Rhodohalobacter sp. SW132: one gene and its partner. The protein of the gene in region 1 binds, or shares a complex with, the protein of each later gene. Links are inferred from orthologs where the notes say so. Each region holds a gene or a part of one and is shown in the gene's direction. Other genes may lie near its edges.

What was found. Proteins that work in one complex are often made in the same cells at the same time.
Region 2: the proteins of DYD21_RS20425 (region 1) and DYD21_RS03310 are in contact, whole or in part, in a solved structure (PDB 2NS1), measured with the Escherichia coli proteins. The link is inferred for Rhodohalobacter sp. SW132 from one-to-one orthologs.

Annotation. Positions count from the first base shown.
Region 1 is NZ_QUOK01000018.1:2,393-7,615, reverse strand. The notes cover bases 1,300-4,173. They hold DYD21_RS20425 (ammonium transporter), read left to right. Parts: upstream 1,300-1,958; coding sequence 1,959-3,389; downstream 3,390-4,173. Other genes in these bases: DYD21_RS20420 (TorF family putative porin), read left to right, coding at 3,502-4,173; DYD21_RS20430 (site-2 protease family protein), read right to left, coding at 1,300-1,502. In the rest of the region: DYD21_RS20435 (HAD family phosphatase), read left to right, coding at 1-386; more of DYD21_RS20430, read right to left, coding at 408-1,299; more of DYD21_RS20420, read left to right, coding at 4,174-4,200; DYD21_RS21265 (hypothetical protein), read left to right, coding at 4,568-4,723; DYD21_RS20415 (protein-L-isoaspartate(D-aspartate) O-methyltransferase), read right to left, coding at 4,793-5,223. UniProt on the Escherichia coli protein: Involved in the uptake of ammonium/ammonia (NH(4)(+)/NH(3)). Transport is electrogenic. Following sequestration of NH(4)(+) at the periplasmic face, NH(4)(+) is deprotonated and neutral NH(3) is transported into the cytoplasm.
Region 2 is NZ_QUOK01000001.1:774,866-780,098, forward strand. The notes cover bases 1,204-4,087. They hold DYD21_RS03310 (P-II family nitrogen regulator), read left to right. Parts: upstream 1,204-2,418; coding sequence 2,419-2,757; downstream 2,758-4,087. Other genes in these bases: DYD21_RS03300 (efflux RND transporter periplasmic adaptor subunit), read left to right, coding at 1,204-1,678; DYD21_RS03305 (DUF3347 domain-containing protein), read left to right, coding at 1,767-2,342; DYD21_RS03315 (heavy metal translocating P-type ATPase), read left to right, coding at 2,872-4,087. Also shown: more of DYD21_RS03300, read left to right, coding at 1-1,203; more of DYD21_RS03315, read left to right, coding at 4,088-4,944; DYD21_RS03320 (hypothetical protein), read left to right, coding at 5,056-5,233. UniProt on the Escherichia coli protein: Involved in the regulation of nitrogen metabolism. Regulates the activity of its targets by protein-protein interaction in response to the nitrogen status of the cell.

The DNA of each region.
Region 1 (5,223 bases):
GTGCGCTTCCCGAAAAAGTGGATCGGATGCTGGCTGGTCTGAGTTATCCGTCACCGTTTGATGTGAGGATCACGGCCGACCTGGTGCAAAACGGAAAACCTGATCCGGAATGCTACCTCACTGCAGCACAGGGTCTTGATGTCGATCCCGGACGGATGATCGTATTTGAAGATTCCATCAGCGGTGTGAAAGCTGCGTCGGAGGCGGGAGCAACCGTGATCGGCATCAACGAAGAGCACCTTTCCGGTCCGTTACTGGATGCTGGTGCCATGTTGGTGATACCAAATTTCAGCGATGCCAAATTGATCCACGGAGAGTTGAAAGTAACGATCTATCCAGGGTCCGGGCACAGGGAGAACAGTTTTGAAGTAAAAAAACCTGGGTAAGTTTTCTCGTGATGAAGCTCATTAGTAATCACGGGCAGCCTGGAAAGTCAGGAATTCGTTAATGTTGTTCATGTCCAAAACGCCCACAATCTTTCCGTTTTCGATAATCGGAAAAAAGTTTTTACTGCCTCTCTGAAGTTTTTTGTAGCCATTCGTAAGCGGTTCATCGGGTTGCAGAGAGCGAATATTAGTATCCATAACATCGCTGACCCGCATTTCTCCATCGTCCTTTCGCAATGCGCCGGCAAGATCTTCCATATAGAGAATCCCCTTTATATCGTTATCCGCAGCTACAATGAAATCCTGTTCGGTGCTGGCTAAAATTTTATCGATAGCTGACTGAAGCCTGGCATCGGGATCGAGAATTGAGAATTCTGTGATCATCGCATCACGTACATTATGCCCTTCAAGAAGGCCAAGTTGCTGAACCGTAATGTTTTCAGAGTGAGCGCCGAAATAGATGAAAACCGCAATCACTGCCAGGATGATGCTGTAAAAGAGTCCGAAGAGGAAAAAAAGCAGAGCCAGGAATTTTCCGGTGGCAGCGGCAATACGTGTGGCTTCAACTCTGCCGAGGCGCATGGAGAGCAGTGCCCGGAAAACCCGGCCGCCATCCATCGGGAAAGCCGGCAGCATATTAAAAACCACCAGAGCAACATTGATGAAAAGAAGATAGAACAGGAAATTTGAGGCATCAATCGTAGATAGTTGCTCCTCAATCATGTCGGGATCAGTGGATAGAAAATCTCCAACCGGTACAAAAAAGTAGAGAAGGGCAGCAATAACTACATTCACCAGCGGACCTGCCAGAGCAATGTAAAACTCCTCAATCGGGTTGTCGGGAATGCTTTTGAGGCTGGCAACACCGCCTATTGGCAGAAGGGTGATGCTTCGGGTTTCGATACCAAATTTTCGGGCGGTAAGCGAGTGGCCGAATTCGTGAAGGATCACACAAAAAAAGAGAGCAATTACAAATGCAAAGTGCCACCATAAATCTGAAAGGGTCCCATCAGCTGCATAAACCATTGCGCCGACGAATAAAAAAAGAAGCCAGAAGGTCCAGTGAATCTGCACTTTGATACCGGCAAAATATCCAATTTTGAGAGATGCGCTCATTTCTAAATCGTGGAGTTATGTATGTAAGTCACGGGCAGTAAGTTGAACTCAATAAATGTACAGTTCAGGATGGAAAGAATCATATATCGATAGAATCTTCGGCAATTTGCTGGCCGAAACCTGATGTAGAAATGTCGTGCCGGGTAAATCATTTATGCACAGGATTATGAGGGGCTTAATATCATCGGTTAGGTATGAAATTAACAGATAAATCTAAGGCGTTTGGGAGGTTGTCGCTCTCTCTTACTCTCAAAATGACTCATTTTTTTCTCAAATTTTTTTAATAAAAAGCCAATTCGACCCGGTTTTTTATTTTTGTAATAAAATTAAAAGCGCTTTTCCAAAATATATAAATAATTTTAGGATTATTTGATTCTTTGTGTAAAAAAATATTGACAAATGGAGCTTTCACATACAAATTTAACCAACGCTACCATTAACCAAATATTACGTTTTATGAATAAATTCCTAAAATCATCCATTCTCATTCTGGTATTGGCACTGGCTGCGGGGTACGTTGCTTTTGATGCCAATTCGGAACCCTTGACGGAGGCCGTGGAGACAGTTGCAGTTGTTGAGTCAGCTGAAATGGCACCACCGCAAGAGGGCTACTCTACCATGGAGGAGTTTCAGGCTTCTGCTGATTACACGAAGTTCATTATCGATAACCTCTGGATTCTGATTGCAGCTTTTCTGGTCCTGTTAATGCACCTCGGATTTGCAACAGTGGAAAGTGGCTTAACACAGTCTAAAAATTCTGTGAATGTCATCTACAAGAATGTTTTTATTCTCTGTACCGGCATACTCATCTACGCTTTTATTGGCTTTCAAATCATGTATCCCGGTGATTTCAACGGCATTTTCGGATTTGGCGGATTTGGAATCGGCTTTGATGCTTCCGACCCTGTAGGCATGCTTACGCCGGCTTATGGTGAGGATATGACGATCTGGAGCGACTTTATTTTCCAGGCGATGTTTGCTGCCACCGCGGCCACGATTGTCTCCGGTTGTGTTACGGGACGAATTAAGCTCTCGTCATTTATGATTTTCGGAGTTCTGCTGCTGGCGATTTCCTACCCCATTACCGGGAGCTGGGTATGGGGCGGCGGCTGGTTAGACGAACTTGGCTTTTACGACTTTGCGGGATCAACTCTTGTACATGGTGTCGGTGGTATTGCCGGTCTTGCCTGTGTGATTCTTCTCGGGGCACGTTCCGGGAAATTCAAAGATGGCAAAGTGTTTGCCATACCAGCACACAACATTCCGCTGGCAACAGTTGGTGTTTTCCTTCTCTGGATCGGCTGGTTTGGATTTAATGGCGGATCGGTACTGAGCGCCGACCCGGTTGAAGTATCCTATGTATTCGTTACGACAGCACTTGCCGCCTGTGCCGGTGCGCTTGCAGCGATGATTACCACACAGCTTGTAATGAAAAGCCTTGACGCCCCGATGGCGCTGAACGGTATTCTTGCAGGCCTGGTGGGAATTACAGCGGGGGCTGATGTGATCTCCCCAATGGCGGCCGTAGTTGTTGGCGCAACTGCCGGTGTGATTGTGGTTTTCTCCATCCTGATGTTTGATAAGCTTAAGCTAGATGATCCGGTTGGAGCCATATCCGTACACGGAGTTTGCGGAATCTGGGGAACACTTGCGGTCGGGATTTTCACACCTGCAAGCTTTCTCATTCAGCTGCTTGGTACCGTGGCGATTCTTTCAGCTACCTTCGTATTCTCATTTGCGGTATTTGCTGCAATCAAAGCGGTTATGGGAGTTCGGGTGTCACCTGAAGTGGAATCTGATGGTCTGGACATTTCAGAGCACGGCAACAAGGCTTACCCCGATTTTTCTCCGGTAAAAACGTCAGAGCTTGGGCAGTATACTGCGTAACGCTCCGGGAAAACAATCCAAATTGAAGGAGCACCAAGGCAGATTCCGGTGCTCCTTCTATTCTTTCGAATTACCCAACTCATTGTTATAACCAATACAAGAAACTACGATTATGAAAATCATTCAGAAACCATTAAGACTAATTAAAATTGCACTGATTGCCATTTTTGGTGTATCGCTTAGCTTAACTCTTCAACCCGAAACGGCCACCGCACAGGAGATAGATACCGGTGTTGATCTCTACAGTACCTACGTATTCCGGGGTGTGGCATTTTCCGGTCCGGCTATTCAGCCTTATGTTGAATTCAGCGCGGGAGGATTTGCGATCGGCGCATGGGGATCACAGGGGATCGACGGATCCGCAGCAGACGGGTATATGGGCTTCCAGGAGATGGATCTCTATGCTGCGTATGAGTTTGACTTCGGACTGAGCCTTGGAATAACCGACTACTACTATCCCGGTTCGGAATATTTCGATGGAGACAGTCACGCGTTTGAACTCAACGCCGGGTTTGAAATTGAAAACTTTTCTCTATCGGGGAATTACATCCTGAACGAAGCGGAAGGAGCCGGATCTTCCGGAAGCGATCTCTATTTTGAGGCGGGTCTTTCATTGGGTGCAGCAGACCTTTTCCTGGGTGCAGGAGATGGCTGGCATTCCAGTGACGGAGAATTTGCACTTGTAAATGTTGGCCTTTCAACCAGCAAGGAGATTACAATTACCGATACATTTTCTATTCCGCTCAGTGGCGCAGTGATTCTGAATCCCGATACGGAACAGTTCTATGTAGTTGTAGGCGTGTCGTTTTAGAATCACATTCACATAGTGTACGTGTTCTCTTTTCGTTCCCAAGAAAAACCCCGGTGCATGTGGTGTGCCGGGGTTTTTTACGTTTTGAATATTACGTTTAGAGACGTTGTTCAGACTCATAGTTTTAACAGTGTCATCGCGGGCTCTGACCCACGATCTTCGAGCAAACCTCGTTTTGGTGCTCTGCTCCGGAACGATTACCTGCAAAACCCGGCTTGCCTGGCAGTGGCAGAAATATTTGCGGTCGATATAATGGGTAATTATACTCTATACTAATATCATGTCAAAGATGAGCAAATGACAAGAAGTGCCTCATTCCAATGGCAATAACCTTAGTAAACTGTATCTAATAGAAATTGACCCATTCATGAAGAAAGTAGAATGTCCCGGATGTGCTGTAGAAATTGAAAAAGAGAATGATGTTTGTCCGATTTGCGGGTACGAATTTCCCAAACAATCTCTCTCATTCAAAATTGGCGTATGGATACTGATTCTGCTGGTCCTCACCTGGCTTATATATTAAACTTTACGGACGAGGTTTATCTTTCATCTAAAATCTATCACCTATAATCTCTTATCTCTTATCTATTAATCAATCCCACCCTTTTTCGCCAATCAGCGGTACAAACTTATACTGTTTTAGCTGCTCCTGTTTGTATTCATCCTCCGATACCCGCGTAATTCGCGTCATGGTTTGCACTTTTTGATCTCCAACCGGAACAATCAAACGCCCGCCGACCGATAGCTGCTGAATCAGGTCTTCCGGGACGACAGGCGCACCGGCGGTCACCACAATGCCGTCATATGGCGCGTAAGCCGACCAGCCAAGTGTACCGTCCCCGCATTTCAGATGAGGACGAAATCCGAGATCTTTCAGCACTTTCCGGGCACTGAGGTATAGCGGTTCATGACGTTCCACACTGTAAACTTCTGCTCCCATATGGCAAAGTATGGCGGCCTGGTACCCAGAACCGGTGCCAATTTCCAGGATTTTTTCACCCTTTTGAAGTTGCAGGTGTTCTG
Region 2 (5,233 bases), on another replicon or contig:
AGTGACCACAGAAAACGGCGAAGAGGTGTGGACCTGCTCCATGCACCCATCCGTTCGCGAAGACGGTCCCGGCTCCTGCCCGATCTGCGGGATGGACCTGATTCCGGCATCGTCCGAAGAGCGTGAGGATGACTACAGCATGGTGATGACTGAAGCCTCCATGCAGCTCGCCAATATCCAGGCCACGCCGGTGATTCGTGAGCGCCCCAAACGTGAACTGCACCTGCCGGGACGTGTGGAGATTGATGAGCGGCGAATAAGCTATGTGACGGCCCACTTTGCTGGACGAATTCAGGATGTGGAGATCAATTTCACGGGTGCACCGATACGTGAGGGTGATGTGATGGCCACCATCTACTCACCGGAACTGGTTTCCGCTCAGCGTGAGCTGCTGGAAGCGGTGAAGGTGAAGGATCGAAATCCGGGCCTGTATGAATCGGCCGTGCGAAAATTCAGGCTGTGGGAGTTTACCGATGAGCAGATTCAGGAGATTGTTGACCGCGGTGAAGTGATGCGGAATATGGAGATTCTCTCTCCGGTAGATGGATTTGTTATGAAAAGAAATGTGGTGGATGAGCAGCATGTCACAGAGGGATCCGTCATCTACGAAGTGGCGAACCTCGATCAGCTCTGGGTAACATTTGATGCCTACGAGGAGGATATGGGTTGGCTGCAGGAAGGATCAGAGATCGAATTCAGAAGCCGATCGAACCCGGGAAGCAGTTATACCGCCAGCGTGGATTATATCGACCCGACTTTCAACCCGCAAAAACGGACTATCCGGGTGCGGGCAGATGTGGAAAATGCTGATCACACCCTGCGTCCGGAGATGATTGTTCGGGGTGTGATTCAATCCGAAATGCAGGAAGAAAAGCTGCTGGTTCCAGCTTCGGCTGTACTCTGGACCGGTCCGCGATCCCTTGTTTACGTGAAAGACACATCAGCCGACACCCCGAGATTTGAAGTGAAAGAGGTTGAGCTTGGCAGCCGAACCGGAGATTATTATATCATTGAAGAAGGCCTTGAATCCGGCCAGGAAGTTGTTTTCAATGGCGCATTCCGGATCGATAGTGAATTTCAGCTTGCCGACCGCTTCAGCATGATGAACCGTGAGCCCGGAACGGGAGCAGTACCCGGTGGTCATGATCATGGGCAGATGGGTGGTGATGATATGGATGACCATGATGAAATGGAGACGCAGCAGGAGACAGATGCCCACGATCATACAGGTGCGATAGATGGGGCTACTGATGATTTCCGGGAGGATTTCAAGGTACTTCTCACTCATTACCTGGATGGAAAAGAGGCATTATTCGAATCTGATATGGATGGAGTAAGTACGGCCTTTCAACAAGCCGCTGAAGAACTTGAATCGATCGGATTACACCGTATGCAGGGCGATGCTCATATGCGCTGGATGGAGCAGTATGAAGCGATTGAAGGGCATTTGAATCACATTTTAGAAGCCGAAGATATGGAGGTCCGGCGTGAAGGTTTTGCTTTGCTATCGCATGTACTCATTGAGGCTGTCAATAATTACGGTATTCCCGGTATGGTTTACCATCAGTACTGCCCGATGGAGGATGCGAACTGGCTGAGCCGTGATGAGCAGATTGAGAATCCATATGCACCCGATACAATGCCGAGCTGCGGAGAGGTGATTGAACGAATTGAATAATTATAACAAACAAAGAGACCTCCAGGATTTTTGAAACCTTGGAGGTCTGATCCGAAAAAATTAATTGAAAAATAAAACAGATAAACCCATGAAAAACTTAATCATAACATCTATATCAACCTTGGTTATAGCGGCACTATTTATGCAGCCCTCTATAGCACAAGATCATGCAGGGCATCATGACGAATCAGAAAAAGTGGAACAGTTTAATGATGTACCGGAAGAGTTTCAGGCAAGCTTTACCGAAGTATTTGAAGCTTATATTACCGGGAAGGATGCACTTCTGGAATCAGATTTAGAAGCTTCAATTACCAGCTTTGAGGAATTTATCAATAAGCTGGAAGCTATAGGAGAGCACGGGCTTTCCGGTGATGGACACATGGCCTGGATGGAATCCTATTCGAAACTGGAACGACATGTATCTACTCTTACAGCTGCCAATAATATGGATGAGGCCCGAATTGCCTTTCAACATCTTTCTGTAGAGATAACCGAAGCTGTTAAAACATTTGGAATCAATGGAGTGGTGTATCATCAATATTGCCCGATGGCTAATGACAATGATGGAGCAGTCTGGCTAAGTAGCCGGGAAGAGGTGCAAAATCCATATTCACCTGAAACAATGCCGGGCTGTGGACAGGTGATTGAAAGAATTGAGTCGTAGATGATAAAACCCTCCAAGGGTTTGGAACCCTTGGAGGGTTGGTAAAAACTACATAATTCAAAAAAAGGTGATCAACATGAAAGAAATCAAAGCGATGATTCGGCCTGAGATGTTTGAAAATGTTTATCAAGAACTGAGATCAGCAGGATACTGCTGTTTGACAGTGTATCATGGTGAGGGTATCGGGCGGCATGGAGATCCTGACAACCTTAATGCAACCCTGGAATTTCCCTTTCTTCATTCAAAAATTGTGAAAATTGAGATTGTTGCAGCTGATGAGCAGCAGGATGAGGTTGTTAATATCATCCGGCAGGCAGCCTGTACGAACAATAAAGGAGACGGGATCATCTACAGTTCAGAGATTGATGCAGCAATGAGTATAAGAACCGGTGAAACAGGAGAAGTAGTGCTGTAATCCTGCCAAAAATATTACACATTAACCATTTCTGGGAATAACGCTAAAGGCTTGTAAAAAAAGCTCTTTGCAATGAGCCCGGAGGTCTATTCACATATAATACGGAGACAAATTATGAAAGATCACAATCATCATTCACAGGATGAACACAGTCATGAGCATGATCATGACAATCACTCACACGAGGATCATGATCACGGTGATCACGATCATGATGGCCACTCCCATCACGAGCACCACAAGCAGATGGTGCAGGATTTTAAATTCCGTTTTTGGTGGGTATTAGCTCTTACGATTCCGATTTTGGCCCTCTCCCCAATGATTCAGGATTTCCTGGGTGTAGATTGGCGGTTTGCAGGTGACACCTGGATATTAACCGCCCTTTCAACCGTTGTCTTTTTCTTTGGTGGATGGCCGTTTTTAACAGGGCTGGTTGATGAACTGAAGAAAAAACAGCCGGGGATGATGACCCTGATCGGTTTGGCAATCTCAGTGGCTTACATCTATAGCGTGTTCGTTGTGTTTGGCCTTGATGGGCATCTGCTGTTTTGGGAATTGTCCACTCTTGTAGCCATTATGCTACTGGGGCACTGGATTGAGATGCGATCGGTGATGAGTGCTTCTGCTGCACTGGAAAAGCTGGCAGAACTGCTTCCCGGTAAAGCACATCGTGTTAAAGAGGACGGTTCTACCGAAGATGTTCCGGTTGAGGAGCTGAAAGTAGATGATCATATCCTGATTAAACCCGGAGAGAAAATTCCGGCCGACGGAATCGTGATCGAAGGTAAAACCAATGTCAATGAGGCGATGCTTACCGGAGAATCTCTGCCGGTAGAGAAAAATGTAGATGATGAAGTGATAGGTGGAGCAATCAACGAAGAGGGGTCCATCACCGTAAAAATTCACAAAACCGGCGATGAATCCTTTCTTTCGCAGGTGATTGATTTGGTTCGACAGGCGCAGGAGAGCAAATCGCGTACGCAGGACCTGGCCAACCGGGCGGCTTTTTGGCTAACAATCGTGGCTATAGGCGGTGGTCTTCTCACATTCTTTGCATGGACACTCTTTACAGGACAGGATCTCAGTTTTGCCATTAACCGAACCGTAACGGTGATGGTAATCGCCTGTCCACACGCACTTGGCCTGGCCATTCCCCTGGTTGTTGCCGTTTCAACAACATTGGCAGCTACGAACGGATTTTTGATTCGTAACCGTACGGCATTTGAAGAAGCGCGAAATCTGGGAGCCGTCATTTTTGATAAAACCGGAACCCTGACCGAAGGTACGTTCACGGTAACCGATATCCTGAATTTCAACGAAGAAATTAGTGATGAGGAGCTTCTGAATTATGCAGCGGCTGTTGAGGTCAACTCTGAACATCCGATTGCCAGAGGCATCCTTGAAAAAGCCGGTGAGACATGGAAAGTGGAGGACTTCAATTCCATAACCGGAAAAGGTGTGGAAGGGAATGTGAAAGGTAAATCGGTGAAGGTGGTCAGCCCGGGCTATGTTCGGGATGAAAACATGGAATATCCAAAGGACCAAGTAGAGGATATCTCATCGCAGGGTAAAACAGTTGTTTTTGTGGTTCTTGATGATGAACTGCATGGAGCTATTGCACTCGGTGACAAGATTCGACCGGAGTCAAGAGACGCGATTGACCAGCTTCACGAAATGGGAATTCAATGCGTGATGCTAACCGGAGATAATCGTCAGACTGCCGAATATGTGGCCAAAGAACTTGGCATCGACCAGGTGTTTGCCGAGGTGCTGCCGGATGAAAAAGCTGAAAAAGTGAAAGAGGTACAAGAGCAGGGAATGAAGGTGGCGATGACCGGTGACGGTGTAAATGATGCACCTGCACTTGCCACCGCGGATGTGGGAATTGCTATTGGCGCCGGATCAGATGTAGCCGTGGAGACCGGAGACATCGTGCTGGTTCGGGACAATCCGATGGATGTAGCTCATGTGATTCAGCTTTCCAAAGCAACGTATAGCAAAATGGTTCAAAACCTGTTCTGGGCCACTGGTTATAACGTGGTTGCCATACCACTGGCTGCGGGTGTGCTATTTGTCTGGGGCATTATTCTGAGCCCGGCGATGGGCGCTGTTTTGATGTCGCTCAGTACAGTAATCGTTGCGATTAATGCACGGTTTTTGAAGATGGAGGGAAGTGGTACTGAGTAGAAGGTATTGAGTATTGAGCACTCCCCTCTCGAGAGGGAAAATCGGAAAACTCAACTGTATTAAAAAAACTAAAAAATCAAAATGTACAAACCTAAAACAAGAGGTAACACAATGAAGAATTTTATCTTAACAACAATCGCACTGTTCACCATGATTCTATTTACGAATCCGGTGACAGCACAGGATCATCAACATCACGAGAAACATGAACAGATGATGCAAATGATGGAAGATTCAGAGATGCGAGCCATGATGATGGAACGTATCGCCGAAAATCCTGAAATGCACC